DNA from 2 places in the uncultured Tepidimonas sp. genome. Region 2 is predicted to be linked to the other one. Evidence: predicted binding sites of a transcription regulator. Region 2 holds the regulator's gene; the other holds the start of a gene.
The links. Region 2 encodes sigma-54, which starts transcription at its own class of promoters, with help from an activator protein. Its sites were predicted from a motif close to TGGCANGNAANCTGCTTT; they were not measured.

Region 1: glnA (type I glutamate--ammonia ligase) is a predicted target of sigma-54. The motif match lies at 3,521-3,538, and genes of this name have one in related genera.

What each region holds. Positions count from the first base shown of each region.
Region 1 is NZ_CALIND010000197.1:262-8,390, reverse strand. Features, by position in the region: gene Q0716_RS10385 (heme biosynthesis HemY N-terminal domain-containing protein) at 1-192, shown strand, start outside; gene Q0716_RS10380 (DUF2062 domain-containing protein) at 217-822, opposite strand; gene Q0716_RS10375 (16S rRNA pseudouridine(516) synthase) at 910-1,659, shown strand; gene Q0716_RS10370 (EI24 domain-containing protein) at 1,683-2,600, shown strand; gene Q0716_RS10365 (molybdopterin-binding protein) at 2,597-3,451, shown strand; gene glnA (type I glutamate--ammonia ligase) at 3,589-5,004, shown strand; gene Q0716_RS10355 (hypothetical protein) at 5,122-5,691, shown strand; gene glnL (nitrogen regulation protein NR(II)) at 5,699-6,790, shown strand; gene ntrC (nitrogen regulation protein NR(I)) at 6,831-8,129, shown strand, end outside.
Region 2 is NZ_CALIND010000085.1:1,108-9,236, reverse strand. Features, by position in the region: gene speB (agmatinase) at 1-181, shown strand, start outside; gene argS (arginine--tRNA ligase) at 224-1,897, shown strand; gene Q0716_RS04435 (SPOR domain-containing protein) at 1,927-2,592, shown strand; gene Q0716_RS04430 (thiol:disulfide interchange protein DsbA/DsbL) at 2,676-3,329, shown strand; gene lptA (lipopolysaccharide transport periplasmic protein LptA) at 3,403-4,029, shown strand; gene lptB (LPS export ABC transporter ATP-binding protein) at 4,026-4,787, shown strand; gene rpoN (RNA polymerase factor sigma-54) at 4,794-6,347, shown strand; gene Q0716_RS04410 (THUMP domain-containing protein) at 6,350-7,567, shown strand; gene cobA (uroporphyrinogen-III C-methyltransferase) at 7,748-8,129, opposite strand, start outside.

The DNA of each region.
Region 1 (8,129 bases), on a different contig from region 2:
TATCTGGCAGGGCAGGCCTACCGCGCCCGGGGCCTGTGGGGCAAGGCGCAGACGTTGCTGCAACAGGTGGCCCCGCGCCTGGACGAGTCCGAGCTGCGCCGCCGGTGCTGGTGCGCCTTGGCCGAACTCGCCGAGGAGCGCGGGGACGAGGCAGCGGCACGCGACGCGTGGAAACGCGCGGCGCAGGGTTGAGAGTAGGCGGCGGCCGGGCAGTGGCTATTTGGCCGCCGTTTCGCGCCGACGCAGGCGTTGACGGCGCGCCAGCCGCACCCTCCACACCCACAGAGCATTGACGAGACCATAGACCACGATCCCGGTCACACTGGCCACGATCGCCAGCCCCACGGCAAGCGGCTTGCCGATGCCGGAAACCCAATGCCAGAGATCGGCAGCCCACGCCCACCAAGGCCGGTTTGCCCCATCGTCAACGGTACTCTCCATGGACGCGCCGGGGGTGGCCAGGATAATGCCTTCCGGGCCCGTCGTCACCCCCGGGCCGGGCTCGCTTTGCAAAACCCACGCCCCCAGCTTATAGGCTCCGTAGTACACCGGCCCGAACGTCACCGGGTTGGTGACCAACGTGCTGGCGACTGCCGCCGGCAGGTTGGCCCGCAGCAGCACGGCCAACGTGGCCGATGCCGGGATCTGGGCCACCGGGATCAGCAATCCAAAAAAGACCCCCAGTGCCAGCCCGAGTGCCAGCCCTTTGCGGTTGAGATGCCACAGCCGCGGATGGTGCAGATAGGGTGACAGCCAGCGCAACCAGCGCATGCTGTGCAACCGTTCGCGGCTGGGCAGCAGGGACAGGACGAGGTCTTTCATGGAGGGTCGTGTCTCGATGACGCGATTTTGACCGATTCCGCCGTCGCTGGTTCAGCGGGTCATCGCCCGTTATGCTCATGCCCCATGATGCGATGGGAAGATGTGTTGTATTCGCAGGGTTTCGGCACGCGCCGCGCCTGTCGGGCGCTGGTGCGGGCGGGCCTAGTCGAGGTCGGTGACGAGCGGCGCCCCGTGACCGATCCCGATGCGCCGCTGCCGCCCGAGCAAGCGGGGGCTGGCTGGGTGTTTTGGGTGGACGGCCAGCGCTGGCCCTACCAGCCACGCGCGTACCTGATGCTGCACAAACCCGCGGGTTACGAGTGCTCGCGCCGCCCGTCGGCCTGGCCGTCGGTGCTCACTCTGCTGCCTGCGCCGTTGCGCCAGCGCCCCGGTGGCGCGGCGGCAGGGGTGCAGCCGATTGGACGGCTGGATCAGGACACCACCGGCCTGCTGTTGCTGTCCGATGACGGTGCCTTCATCCACCGGATGACCTCGCCGCGTCACCACGTGCCCAAGGTGTACGTCGTCACCTGTAAGCACGCGCTCGACGACACGCAGCTGCAGCGCCTGCGCGCGGGCGTGGTGCTGCACGACGATCCGCGGCCGGCCGTGCCGGTCGGCGTCGAGCCGATCGATGCCCATCGACTGCGGCTGACCTTGACCGAGGGCCGCTACCACCAGGTCAAGCGCATGGTGGCCGCCGTGGGCAACCGCGTCGAGGTGCTGCACCGCAGCGCCGTCGGCCCGCTGACACTGCCGCCCGACCTGGCCCCGGGGCAGTGGCGCTGGCTCGGTGCGGACGAAGTGGCGGCGCTGCAAGGCGCGGCGCGGTCGTGACGTCGTGCGGTTATGCTTGCGGTATGCGCGTCTTGCTCGGTTCTTTCTGGCGCTCGGTGGCCTATTGCCTACACCCGCGGGTGATTGGGCTGTCGTTGCTGCCGCTGGTGTTGATGGTGGCGGGGGCCTTCGCGCTGGGCTACCTGTTCTGGGATCGGGCCGTCGATGCCGTGCTGGCCTGGCTGGAGAGTTGGGCACTGGTCGAGTTCGTGCTGGGCTGGCTGGACAGCGTCGGTCTGGGCGCGTTGCGCACCGTGGTGGCGCCGCTGGTGGTGCTGGTGCTGGCCACGCCCCTCATCGTCGTCGCGTCCCTGTTGCTGGTGGCGTTTTTGATGACACCGGCCATGGTCGAGCTGGTCGCGCAGCGGCGTTTCCCGGACCTGCAACGCAAGCGCGGCGGGGGCTTTTGGGGCAGCCTGGGGTGGTCGCTGTGGTCTACCCTGCTGGCGCTGCTGATGCTGGTGCTGTCATTGCCCTTTTGGCTGATTCCACCGTTGGTGCTGGTACTGCCACCGCTCATCTGGGGCTGGCTGACCTACCGCGTTTTTGCCTACGATGCGCTGGCGGAGCACGCTTCGGCCGACGAGCGACGTGCCCTCTTGACCGCGCACCGCGTGCCGCTGTTGGTCATGGGCGTGCTGGTCGGCTTGCTGGGCGCGGCACCCAGCCTGTTGTGGGCGTCAGGCGCGATGTTCATCGCGCTGGCACCGTTGCTCATCCCGCTGGCCATCTGGATCTACGCGCTGGTGTTTGCGTTTGGCTCGCTGTGGTTCGCCCATTACCTGCTGCAGGCCCTGGCCGAGTTGCGCCGCGCCAACCCGGCGCCGTCCACGGTAGCATCGTCGGATCCGGCTGCGGCCGACGGTGCGGTCATCGACGTGCCGGCACGCCCCTTGCCAGCACCCCCTCCCGCCTCGGCCCCCAACCCTCCTGCGTCATGAAAGACTCTGCCGTGCCGGTGCGTGTGCCGCGCTTCGGTCTCATCGTCATCGGGGACGAAATCCTGTCTGGCAAACGGCAGGATAAACACCTGTCCAAGGTGATCGAGCTGCTAGGGGCACGCGGACTGGCGCTGTCGTGGGCGCGCTACGTGGGCGACGATCGCGCCGCCATCACCGATGTGCTGCGGCAGGCGTTTGCCAGCGCGGATGTCGTGTTTTCTACCGGTGGCATCGGCGCCACGCCGGACGACCACACGCGCCAAGCAGCCGCTGCCGCGCTGGGCGTACAGGCGGTGCTGCACCCGCAGGCCAAGGAACTGATCGAGCAGCGCATGCGCGAGGTGGCGGCCGAGCAGGGCGTGCCCTACGAACCCGATCGCCCCGACAACGTGCACCGGCTCAACATGGGTGTTTTCCCGGTGGGCGCGCGCCTTATTCCCAATCCGTACAACCGCATTCCGGGCTTCTCGTGCGATGGGCCTGGGGGTGGCACGGTTCACTTCGTGCCGGGCTTTCCGGTCATGGCGTGGCCGATGATCGAATGGGTGCTCGACACCCAATACCCCGCCTGCCACGGGCGGGCGGCGCAGGCCGAGCGCTCGGTCATCGTCTATGGCGCTATGGAGGCCGCCTTGACGCCGTTGATGGAGCGTATCGAGGCCGACTACCCGGGTGTCAAGGTCTTTAGCCTGCCCAGTGTCGACCACCCCGAATATGGGCGCCACATCGAGCTGGGCGTCAAAGGCGAGCCAGCGGCCGTGGCGGCGGCGTATGATGCGATGCGCGGTGCGTTGCTTGCCCAGTCGGCGCGGCTGGGCCCCGAATTGGTGCGCGGTGGGGATGCACCATGATGGGTCTTCCGCACCAAAATAGTGCCAAAGTGAATGACCGCTCTCATGGTGAGCATGGCCGGTGAGCGCTGGCATGGAAACTGCATTTCCCCCGCGACCGTTTTTCTTCGACCCGACCCTTTAGTAGGAGCATTCTGATGGCCAAGACCGTCGCTGACGTGATGAACATGGTGAAAGAAAACGACGTCAAATTCGTCGACTTTCGCTTCACCGATACCCGCGGCAAAGAGCAGCACGTGACCGTGCCCATCTCCGCCTTCAACGAAGACAAGTTCACCTCGGGCCACGCGTTCGACGGTTCGTCCATCGCGGGCTGGAAGGGCATCGAAGCGTCGGACATGCTGCTCATGCCCGACCCCAACACCGCCAACATCGACCCGTTCTTCGAAGAAACCACGCTCTTTTTGCAGTGTGATGTCATCGAGCCCAGCGACGGCAAGGCCTACGACCGCGACCCGCGCTCCATCGCGAAGCGCGCCGAGGCATACCTGAAGGCCTCCGGCCTGGGCGACACCGCCTACTTTGGCCCCGAGCCCGAGTTTTTCCTGTTCGACGGCGTGCGCTGGAGCACCCAGCCCGGGCACTGCTTCTACGAGATCGAGGAGTACGAAGCACCCTGGAATACCGGCGCGAAGTTCGAGAATGGCAACCGCGGCCACCGGCCGCGTACCAAGGGTGGCTACTTCCCCGTGCCGCCGGTGGACAGCACGCACGACATGCGCGCCGAGATGGTGTTGATCCTGGAGTCGCTGGGCATCCCGGTCGAGGTATTCCACCATGAGGTGGCGGGTGCCGGCCAGTGCGAGATCGGCACCAAGTTCAGCACCCTGGTCGAGCGTGCCGACTGGACGCAGGTGCTCAAGTACGTGATCTGGAACGTGGCCAACAGCTACGGCAAGACGGCGACCTTCATGCCCAAGCCCTACCACGGTGACAATGGCAGCGGCATGCACGTGCACCAGTCGGTCTGGAAGGACGGCAAAAACCTGTTCGCCGGCGACGGTTACGCGGGGCTGAGCGATTTTGCGCTGTACTACATCGGCGGCATCATCAAGCACGCGCGCGCGCTCAACGCCATCACCAACCCGACGACCAACAGCTACAAGCGCCTGGTGCCGCACTTCGAGGCGCCGGTCAAGCTCGCGTACTCGGCCAAGAACCGCTCGGCCTCCATCCGTATCCCGTACGTGGCCAACCCGAAGGCGCGTCGCGTCGAAGCGCGCTTCCCCGACCCGATGGCCAACCCGTACCTGTGCTTTGCCGCGCTGCTGATGGCGGGGCTGGACGGTGTCGAGAACAAGATCCACCCGGGCGAGGCCGCGACCAAGGACCTGTACCACCTGCCGCCGGAAGAGGACAAGTTGGTGCCGACCGTCTGCCACAGCCTGGATCAAGCGCTGGACTACCTGGACAAGGACCGCGCCTTCCTGACCAAGGGCGGTGTGTTCACCGACTCCATGATCGACGCCTACATCGAGCTCAAGATGCAGGAAGTCACCCGCGCCCGCGTCGAGGTTACCCCGACCGAGTACGACATGTACTTCAGCCTGTAAGCGTGCGGATTGGCCCCGCTTGCAGCCGGGGCCAATGAGCGAACAAAGGGGCGGCCAGGTGCCGCCCCGCGTGTTTTGTCCGATACTGTGGCCCGTGTGTGAGCAAGTGAGGACGATATGGCGTGGACCCGTGACGAGACGTTTCGAGGGATGGCGGGTGGGGTGCTGGCCGCTACGCTGGCGTGGGCGGTGGCAACGCCGGTGTGGGCACAGGGCGGCTCGACCATCTGGCGCTGCGGCAACGAATACACCAACAACCCCGGCCCCAACCCGGCCGCGCGTGGCTGTCGCGAGGTGCAGGGCGCCAATCTGACCATCGTCGAGGGCGCGCGCCCGGCAGCGCCGGCGCCCGCCTCGACCAACGCATCCAGCGGCGGCGCGGGTGGCAGCGGTGCCACGGCCAATGGCGCCCGCACCCCGGCGGAGCGCGTCGACCCCGACCAGCAACGTGCGCGCGACGCCGAGGCGCGCCGCATTCTGGAGCAGGAGTTGCGCCGCGCCGAGGAGCGGCTGGCGCAGGCGCGCGCCGATTACGCCGACGGCAAGCCGCCGCGCTTGGCCGATGAGCGCACCGACTCGCCCCGCTACCAAGCGCGAGTGGAGGAGCTGCGCACGCGCGTGGAGCGGGCGCAGGCGGACGTGGCGGCCATTCGGCGCGAGATCGACCGCCTGGGCGGCGGGCGCTGAGGGTGGAATGGTGCGCCGATCCTCGCCCTCGGACGGTGGCGTCGACCCGCAGCACCTGGCCGCGCTGGACCTGCTGGCCACGCTGGTGGCCGTGGTCGATGATGGCGGGCATATCCGCTACGCCAACCACGCGCTGGAGGACGCGGTCGGTCTGTCGCGCCGCACGCTCGCAGGTGTGCCCCTATCCGAATGGTTGACCCAGCCCGAGTTGCTGCAGAACGCGCTGCAGGGCGCGCGCGGCAACGAATATGCGGTCATCCGCTATGACACCCACCTCAAGCGACTGTTGCGCGAGCCGCTGCCGGTGCACCTGGTGTTGGCGACGACCGAGTGGCCGGGACACCGCGTGGTGGAAATGCTGCCGCTGGAGCAGCAAACCCGGCAAGAGCGCGAGGAGCGGCTGCTGGAGCAGGCCCAGGCCAACAAAGAGCTGATCCGCAACCTGGCGCACGAGATCAAAAACCCGCTCGGCGGTATCCGTGGCGCGGCCCAGTTGCTGCAGCTGGAGCTGGCCGACCGCGACGATCTGGTCGAGTACACCACCGTCATCGTGCACGAGGCGGATCGGCTGCAGTCGCTGGTCGACCGGCTGTTGGCCCCGCATCGCCGGGCGCCGGTCATGGCCGACGTCAACATCCACGAGGTGTGCGAGCGTGTGCGCGCCATCATCCTGGCCGAGTTTCCACGCGGGCTGCAGGTGGTGCGCGACTACGACACGTCCATCCCTGAATTTCGCGGCGACCGCGAGCTGCTCATCCAGGCCGTGTTGAACCTGGCGCACAACGCGGCCCATGCGCTCAAGGAACGCATCGCCGCGGGCGACGCGCGGCTGACGTTTCGCACCCGTGTGCAGCGGCAAGTCACGTTTGGCAAGCGGCGCTTTCGGCTGGCACTGGAATTGCATGTCATCGACAACGGTCCCGGCGTGCCGGAGGAGATCAAGGACCGCATCTTCTACCCGCTGGTGTCGGGTCGGGATGGCGGCTCGGGTCTGGGCCTGACGCTGGCACAGACCTTCGTGCAGCAGCACCAAGGCCTGATCGAATGCGACAGCCGACCGGGACACACCGATTTCAAGATCCTCATCCCGCTGCCCTGACGGGGGGCCGCGGCCGGGGACACAGTGAGCAGTGCCGCGCATGAAACCGATCTGGATTGCTGACGACGACCCCTCCATCCGCTTCGTGCTGGAAAAGGCGCTGGCGCGCGAGGGCCTGCCCACGCGCAGCTTCGACAGCCCCAAAGCGGTGCTCGACGCGCTGGCCGACGGTGCCGACGAAGGGCCGCAGGTGCTGGTCAGCGACATCCGCATGCCGGGCGGCTCGGGCCTGGAGTTGTTGGAAAAAGTCCGGCGCCAGCACCCGACGCTGCCGGTCATCATCATGACCGCGTATTCGGATCTCGACAGCGCGGTGGCGGCCTTTCAGGGTGGTGCGTTCGAGTATTTACCCAAGCCGTTCGATTTGCCCAAGGCAGTGGAGCTCATCCGGCGCGCGGTGGCCGAAAGCCAGCGCGAGGAAGTGGCACAGGAGGCGTTGGAGGCAGCGCCGGAGATCCTGGGCCAGGCCAGCGCGATGCAGGACGTCTTTCGCGCCATTGGCCGCTTGAGCCAAAGCCACGTCACGGTGCTCATCACCGGCGAGTCGGGGACGGGCAAGGAGCTGGTTGCGCGCGCGCTACACAAGCACTCGCCCCGTGCACGCGGGCCGTTCGTCGCCATCAACACCGCGGCCATTCCCAAGGATCTGCTGGAGTCCGAGCTGTTCGGTCACGAGCGTGGCGCGTTCACAGGGGCGCAGACACTTCGGCGCGGCCGCTTCGAGCAGGCAGAAGGGGGCACGCTGTTTCTCGACGAGATCGGCGACATGCCTTTCGAGCTGCAGACGCGGCTGCTGCGCGTGTTGTCGGATGGACACTACTACCGCGTTGGAGGGCACAGTGCCATCAAGGCCAACGTGCGCGTGATCGCCGCTACGCACCAGAATCTGGAGCAGCGGGTCAAAGAAGGCGCGTTTCGCGAAGACCTGTACCACCGCCTCAACGTCATTCGCCTGCGGCTGCCGCCGCTGCGCGAGCGGCGCGAGGACATCCCGCTGCTGGCGCGGTTTTTTCTGCAGCAAAGCGCGCGCCAGTTGGCCGTCGAGCCCAAGCGCTTATCCGACCAGGCGCTGGCCGCATTGGTGGCGTTTGATTTTCCCGGCAATGTGCGCCAGTTGGAAAACCTCTGCCATTGGCTCACCGTCATGGCCCCGGCGCAGGTGGTCGAGGTCAAAGACCTGCCGCCAGAAGTACTGGCCGCGCTGTCAGAGCGCGATGCGGCGCCTGCCCCAACGCCGCGCGCCGATGGCCCTGCGGTGCCCGAGGGCCTGCAGCGGGGCACCGAATGGCCGGTTTGGGCGCCTACCGGGGGCATGAACCGCGCCGCGCCGGTCCCGGCT
Region 2 (8,129 bases):
CTTGAGCAGCGCGCAGGCGCTGCACATCGTACGCGGGCTGGTGCCGCTGCACCTGATCGGCATGGACGTGGTCGAGGTCTCGCCGCCCTACGACCATGCCGACATCACCGCGCTGGCGGCGGCGCACGTCGCGTGCGACCTGCTGTGCGTGCTGGCGGCGCAGCGCGGGGCGCGGCGCTGACCCCGAGGCCACCGCCCGCACCGCCGCCTACAATTTGGCCCCATGCAAACCGTCAAGACCGAGCTGCTCGGCGCACTGGCCGCCGAGCTGGAGGCGCTGCACGCCGGCGCCGCCGACCGCGCCGCCTTCGAACAGCCCAAAGCAGCCGCCCACGGCGATCTGGCCATCACGGCCGCGCTGCAACTGGCCAAACCCCTGGGTCAAAACCCGCGCGCGATCGCGCAAACGCTGGTCGATCGCCTGCAGGCGCAGCCCGCTTTTCAGCGCTGGGTGGCGGCACTCGAGATCGCGGGCCCAGGCTTCATCAACCTGCGGCTGCGACCCGCTGCCAAACAGCAAGTGGTGCGTGAGGTGCTCGAGGCGGGCGACCGCTACGGCCACCAGCCGCCCCACGGGCAGCGCGTGCTGGTCGAATTCGTCAGCGCCAACCCGACCGGCCCCCTGCACGTCGGCCACGGCCGCCAGGCCGCGCTGGGCGACGCGATCTGCAACCTGTTCGAGACCCAGGGTTGGCAGGTGCACCGCGAGTTCTACTACAACGACGCCGGCGTGCAGATCGAGACACTGGCGCGCTCGGTGCAGCTGCGCGCGCGCGGCCTCAAACCCGGCGATGCGGGCTGGCCGGAAGCGGCCTACAACGGTGACTACATCCAGGACATCGCGGACGACTTTCTGGCGCGCAAAACCGTCGAAGCCGATGACCGCACCGTGACCGCCAGCGGCGACGTCGAAGACCTGGACGGCATCCGCCAGTTTGCCGTGGCTTATTTGCGCCGCGAGCAGGACTTGGACCTGCGCGCATTCGACGTGCGCTTCGACCAGTTCTACCTCGAGTCGAGCCTGTACAGCTCGGGGCGCGTCGCCCAAACCGTGCAACGCCTGATCGACGCCGGCAAAACCTACGAAAAAGACGGCGCGCTGTGGCTGCGCACGACCGAGTACGGCGACGACAAAGACCGCGTGATGCGCAAGTCCGACGGCACCTACACCTACTTCGTGCCGGACGTGGCCTACCACATCACCAAGTGGGAACGCGGCTTTACCAAGGTCATCAACATCCAGGGCACGGACCACCACGGCACCATCGCGCGCGTGCGCGCCGGACTGCAGGCGGTGGGGTTGGGTATCCCGAAGGGCTACCCCGACTACGTGCTGCACACCATGGTGCGCGTGGTGCGCGGCGGGCAAGAGGTCAAGATCTCCAAGCGCGCGGGCAGCTACGTCACGCTGCGCGACCTGATCGAGTGGACGAGCAAGGACGCGGTGCGGTTCTTTTTGCTGTCGCGCAAGCCCGACACCGAGTACACCTTCGATGTGGATCTGGCGATCCAGCAAAACAACGACAACCCCGTGTACTACGTGCAGTACGCGCACGCGCGCATCTGCTCGGTGCTGGCGCAATGGGGCGGCGACCCGGCGCGGCTGCGCGACGCCGATCTAACGCCGCTCGATACCCCGGCCGCGCAGGCGCTGATGCTGCAACTGGCTCGCTTCCCGGACGTGCTGCGCGCGGCGGCTGCCGATTTCGCGCCGCACGACGTCACGTTCTACCTGCGTGAGCTGGCGTCGGCCTATCACAGCTATTACGATGCGGAGCGTATCCTGGTCGACGATGAAGCGGTGCGGCTGGCGCGGCTGGCGCTGGTGGCCGCCACCGCCCAGGTGCTGCGCAGCGGGCTGCGCGTGCTCGGCGTGAGCGCGCCGACCTCGATGTGAGCGGCGTGCGTCTTTCGGAGTGCCCATCCATGGCGACGACCCGTATCCGATCTCGTTCTCTCGCCGCAGCCCCGCAGTCTGGGGGCACGTTACTTGGCTTCGTGCTGGGGCTGCTGGTCGGCATCGGTGCGGCGCTGGCCGTGGCGGTGTACGTCACCAAAGTGCCTATCCCGCTGGTGGATCGCGGGGTGCAGCGCAAACCGATGCAGCCCGAGACCGAAGCCGAGCGGCTGCGCCATTGGAACCCGAACGCCGGGCTGTCGCGCACGGCACCCCCTGCCGCTGCCCCCGCGGCCGAGGCACCCGCGGCCGCACCCGACACCGCCGCGAGCGCGCCCGCACCTGCCGGGGAGGGCAAAGCCCCGGCAGGCGACCCCATCGCCGAGCTGATCCGCCAGCGTGCCACGCCCACCGCCCCCGCCAGCCCAGGCAGCGAGAACCAGCCCGCCGCAGCCGACCCGTTCCAGTACTACGTGCAAGTGGGCGCGTTTCGCCAGGCCGAAGAGGCCGAAGCCCAACGCGCGCGGCTGGCGCTGCAGGGGTTTAGCGCCAAGGTCAGCGAACGCGAGCAGGCCGGGCAACGCGTGTACCGCGTGCGGCTGGGGCCGTTCGACAACAAGGTCGACGCCGAGCTGATGCAAGAACGCCTGCGCGGCCAGCAGATCGAAACGGCGCTCGTGCGCGTGCAGCGCTGACCTCCGTTGGGAACCTGCGCACCCCACGCCGCATCGGAGTCGTTGGTCGTCACTTTCGTTCGTCACCCTACGGGCCACTCACCATGCACCGCCGTCAGTTTCACGCTTGCCTCGTCGGCCTAGCCGCCACCACTACCCTGCCCGCCGCGTTGGCACAGGCCAACCTGCCCGCCGCGTTGGCACAGGCCAACCTGCGCGAGGGCACGGACTATCGCCGCCTGTCCAAACCGGCACCGGTGGACACCGGCCCCGGCCAGGTCGAGGTGCTCGAATTCTTCGCCTACAGCTGCATCCACTGTTACCGCTTCGAGCCGCTGATGACCGAGTGGATGCGCAAGCTGCCCAAGGAAGTCGTGGTGCGGCGCGTGCCTGTCGGGTTCAACGCGGCGTTCGAGCCCATGCAGCGGCTGTATTACACGCTGGAGGCCATGGGCCGCCTGGGCGACCTGCACGAAAAAGCCTTCAAGGCCGTGCACGAGGAGCGCGAGCGTTTCAACTCGCTCGACGCGGTCGCGGCCTGGGCCGCCAAGCAGGGGCTGGATCGTCAGACCTTTACGCAGACGTATCAGTCGTTTGGCGTCAGCGGCAAGGTCAAGCGCGCGCTGCAGCTGCAAGACGCCTACGAGGTCGACGCCACGCCGTCGCTGGGGATCGCCGGGCGCTTCCTCGTCCCCGGGCAGGCGGCGCGCACGCTGGTGGTGGCCGACGCCCTGATCGCGCGCGTGCGACAGGCCTGACGCCACTTGGCCCCCCGGGGTGGCGGGCGCGGGCAATCGTGGCACAATCGGCGCACCGCAAGGAGCAAAATCCGTGCCCGCTGCCATTCGACCCCTGCGGTTGACCGCCGCTTTGTTCACCGCCGCCGTCATGGGCCTGCCCGTGCTGGCCCACGCCGAACGTGCCGATCGCGACGCGCCGATGAACGTCGAAGCCGACGCCCTGCGCTACGACGAAGCCCGGCAGACCAGCGTGTTCACCGGACGCGTGGTCGTGACCAAAGGCACGATCCGCATTCGCGGCCAGCGGCTGGAGGTGCGACAGGATCCGCAGGGCAACCAGTTCGGCACCGTCACCGGTGACGCAACACAGCGTGCGTTTTATCGACAAAAGCGCGACGGGCTCGACGAGTACATCGAGGGCGAGGCCGAGCGCATCGACTACGATGGGCAGGCCGATCGGGTGACGTTGCGCGGCCAGGCCGAGCTGCGCCGCTACCGTGGCACGGTGCTGACCGACCGGGCGAGCGGCGCCGTCATCGTCTATGACAATCGGGCGCAGACCTTCTCGGTCGATGGCGATCGCGCGGGTGCCAGCGCAGGCGCTCGAGTGCGGGCGCTGCTCACCCCGTCCAAGGCCGACCCGGCCGCCACGCAGCCCGCGCCGGACCTGCCCCCCCCGGCGCTGGCCCCCAGCGACCGCCTGGAGCGCCGCCCGTGAGCGAATCGGCGCCAAACGCGCGCTGCCTGCGCGCGCAAGGGCTGCACAAGCGCTACGGCCGCCGCACCGTGGTGCACGATGTGTCGCTGCAGGTGCGCGGGGGCGAGGTGGTGGGATTGCTGGGCCCCAACGGGGCGGGCAAAACCACGTCGTTTTACATGATCGTCGGCCTGGTGCGTGCCGATGCCGGGCGGCTGTGGATCGACGACCAAGCGGCAGAAAACTTGCCCATCCACCGGCGCGCGCGCCTGGGGCTGGGCTATCTGCCGCAGGAGGCGTCGATCTTTCGCAAACTCACAGTCGAGCAAAACGTGCGCGCGGTGCTGGAGCTGCAACACGACGAAGCCGGCCGTCCCCTGGCCGAACCGGTGCTGCGCGAGCGACTCGATCGCCTGCTGCAAGAGCTGCACGTCGACCACCTACGCGATGCGCCGGCGCCCGCGCTGTCGGGCGGCGAGCGGCGCCGCGTCGAGATCGCGCGCGCGCTGGCCACCAACCCGCGCTTCATCCTGCTCGATGAGCCGTTCGCGGGTGTCGATCCGATCGCCGTCATCGAGATCCAGCGCATCATCGGGTTTCTTAAGGCACGCGGCATCGGGGTGCTGATCACCGACCACAATGTGCGCGAGACGCTGGGCATCTGCGACCACGCCTACATCATCAGCGAGGGTCGGGTGCTCGCACACGGCACGCCCGCCGACATCGTGGATGACGCCGAGGTACGCCGCGTCTACCTCGGCGAGCATTTCCGCCTGTAGCGTGCCATGAAAGCGGGCCTGACGCTGCGCACCGCGCAGCACCTGAACCTGACACCGCAACTGCAGCAATCGATCCGGCTGCTGCAGCTGTCGACGCTGGAGCTGGCGCAGGAGATCGAACAGGCGCTGGCCGACAACCCTTTTCTCGAACGTGCGGAAGAAGACACCAACCCCAGCCCCGAGGCGGTGACGGACACGGCGACGTCGCCCCCCGAGATCGACGATGCAGAGCCGCCCGATACCATGGCCGTCTTCGACGGCGAGGCGGCGCTGGCGCAGACCGAGTGGGGGGCTCGCCTGGACGAAGACGCTGGGGGCTGGGCGGCCGACGATGGGCCCACTGCCGACGAGTCACCGGCGGAGTGGTCTTGGGAAGGTCCCGGCGTCGAGCGCGGCGCAGACGGCGACGACGACGAGCGGCAGCTCACCCGTCAACTGGCCCATCCGCCCGAGCGGCTGGCCGACCACCTGCACCGGCAAGCCCTGGCACTGCACCTCAGCGACGACGAACGCGCCGCGCTGTTTTTTTTGATCGAGTCGCTCGACGACGACGGCTATTTGCCCGATTCGCTCGAGCAGCTGACGGACGCTTTGTGCCAGCAGTGCCAGGCCGCCGGCGAGTCGGTCGATGCCGAGCGGCGCGACGAGATCGCCTCGCTGCTGCGCCGCGCCCTCGGCTGGCTGCAGCACATGGAGCCCGCGGGCGTGGGCGCGCGCGACCTGGCCGAGTGCCTACGCTTGCAAATCGGCGAACTGCCCAACACCCCCACGGCCCGCGCGGCCGACGCGCTGTGCGGGCAGCCGCTGGAGTGGATCGCGCGCCGCGACGTGCGGCGGCTGGGCCAGGCAACCGGGCTGGACGAGGAAACCGTGCGCGCGGCGCTTGCGCTGCTGTCGCGCCTTGAACCCAAGCCCGGGCGCCGCTTCGCCGACGCCGAACGGCAAGTGATCGTCCCCGATGTGATCGTCACCGTGCGCGGCACGCAGTTCGACGTCCAACTCAACCCCGCGGTGCTGCCGCGCCTGCGCGTGACCGATATCTATGCCCAGGCCCTGCGCCAGCACCGCAGTGGCGATCTGCAACAACGGTTGCAAGAAGCGCGCTGGTTCATCAAAAACCTGCAGCAGCGCTTCGACACCATCCTACGCGTGGCGCGCGCCATCGCCCTGCGACAGCGCAACTTTTTTCTGCACGGGGAGGTCGGTATGCGACCACTGGTGCTGCGTGACATCGCCGACGAGCTGGGCCTGCACGAATCGACCATCAGCCGCGTCACCAACGCCAAGTACATGGCCACCCCTTTCGGCACTTACGAGCTGAAGTATTTTTTTGGCTCCAGCTTGGCCACGGACGCCGGCGGCAACGCCTCCAGCACCGCCGTGCGCGCCCTCATCAAACAACTCATCGCCGCCGAAGATCCCCGCCAGCCGCTCAGCGACGGCCAGATCGCCGACTTGCTGCGCGAACAGGGCATCGAGTGCGCGCGCCGCACCGTCGCCAAATACCGCGAGGCGCTGCGCATCCCCACGGCCACCCTGCGCAAGACCCTCAACGCCTGACCATGTCCACCGTCGACCTCTTTCTGCCCTGCGCGGGCGGCTGTCCCCCGTTTTTGGCCACCGAAGTGCAGCGCCTGTGCGCCGTGCCCGACCACGCCTTGACCCTGGGCCGCGCGGGTGTCGGCCTGCGCGGCGACTGGGATACCGTGCTGCGCCTGAACCTGCACAGCCGCATCGCCCAGCGCGTGCTGCTGCGCCTATGGGAGGGCCCGTACCGCAGCGAAGACGACCTCTACGCTGCGGCTGCCGAAATCGCCTGGGAAGACTGGTTCACGCCACGGCATACGCTCAAGGTGGAGGTCACGGCCCAGCGCAGCCCGCTGCGCAGCCTGCACTTTGCAGGGCTGCGCATCAAGGATGCCGTCTGCGATCGCCTGCGCGCACGCCGCGGCGCGCGCCCCAGCGTCGACACGGCCCAACCCGATGTGCGCGTGTATGCCCACCTGAGCGCCGACACGTTGACGCTGTCGCTCGACACCAGCGGCGAGCCATTGTTCAAACGCGGCTGGCGCATCGACAAGGGCGACGCGCCGCTGAAAGAGACGCTGGCGGCCGCGATGATCGCCGCCACCGGCTGGACCGGCATCGACGCCGACGGCGCGCCGGTGCCGCTGTTCGACCCCTGCTGCGGCAGCGGCACGCTGGTGATCGAAGCGGCCCAGATCGCCTTGGGCCTCGCTCCTGGCCGGCAGCGGCACTTCGCGTTCGAGCGGTTGCTGCCCCACGACCCCGCGCGCTGGGCTGCGGTGCGCGAGCAGGCCCGCTCGGGCGAGCGCCAGTGGCCGAAGGATGCGCCACCAGTCGCCTACGGCAGCGACGTCTCGTTTCGCATGGTCGATTTCGCTCGCCGCAACGCCGAGCGCGCGGGGGTCGGTGCGGCTGTCGAATTTCGCGGCGGCGACGCCCTGCAACGCCTGCCCCCTAGCCCGCGGCCTGGCGTGCTGTTGCTCAATCCCCCGTATGGAGAACGCATCGAAGCCGCCGGCGTGGTCGGCGGCTTGGGAGCGGACGTCTTCTACGAGCGGCTGGCCGCGCACTGGAAGACCCACTTCGGCGGCTGGACCGCCTGGGTGCTCACGCCCGACCGCGAACTGCCACGCCGGCTGCGCCTGCAGGCCAGCCGGCGCGTGCCGCTGTTCAACGGGCCGATCGAGTGCCGGTTGCTACGCTTCGACCTGCAGCCCAGAAACGGCAAAACTGCTCAAAACGACGAGACCTGAGAGGCGCTGTCACTTTTTTACGACTTTCCGAACACCCAGCTCGTCAGTTTGTGGTAAAGTTTGGCTCGAGCCGTTTGCGGCTCCCCGCTTTTCCTCCCTGAGCGGGTGCCTTTGTGTGTGACAGCATAAGGCTTGCAACCCCGGCCCTTTAGGTCGGGGTTCTTTTTTTGCGCAAGCGTGCTATGCCAGGGCTTGGCCTTTCTCGGATAGGCAGGATTGGGCGGTCGGCAAGCCACGCAACACGTCGCCCACAATGATCACGGCCGGGCTGCCCAGGCACTCGCGCTCGATCGCCAGGGCCAGGGCGTCGAGTGTGGTCACGACGTGGCGCTGCTGGGGCAACGAGGCGTGTTGTATCACGCCAACCGGTGTGTCGGCGGGCAAGCCCCCGGCCAACAGCTCCTCTTGTAAGCAGCGCGCCAACGCCACTCCCATGTAAATCACCAACGTCAAGCGGGCTGACACGCAGGTTTTCGCCAACGAACGCCAATCCGGCCCCGAACTGCCTGGGTGCGCATGTCCCGTGACCAACACCACACCGTGCGCATGGGCGCGATGCGTC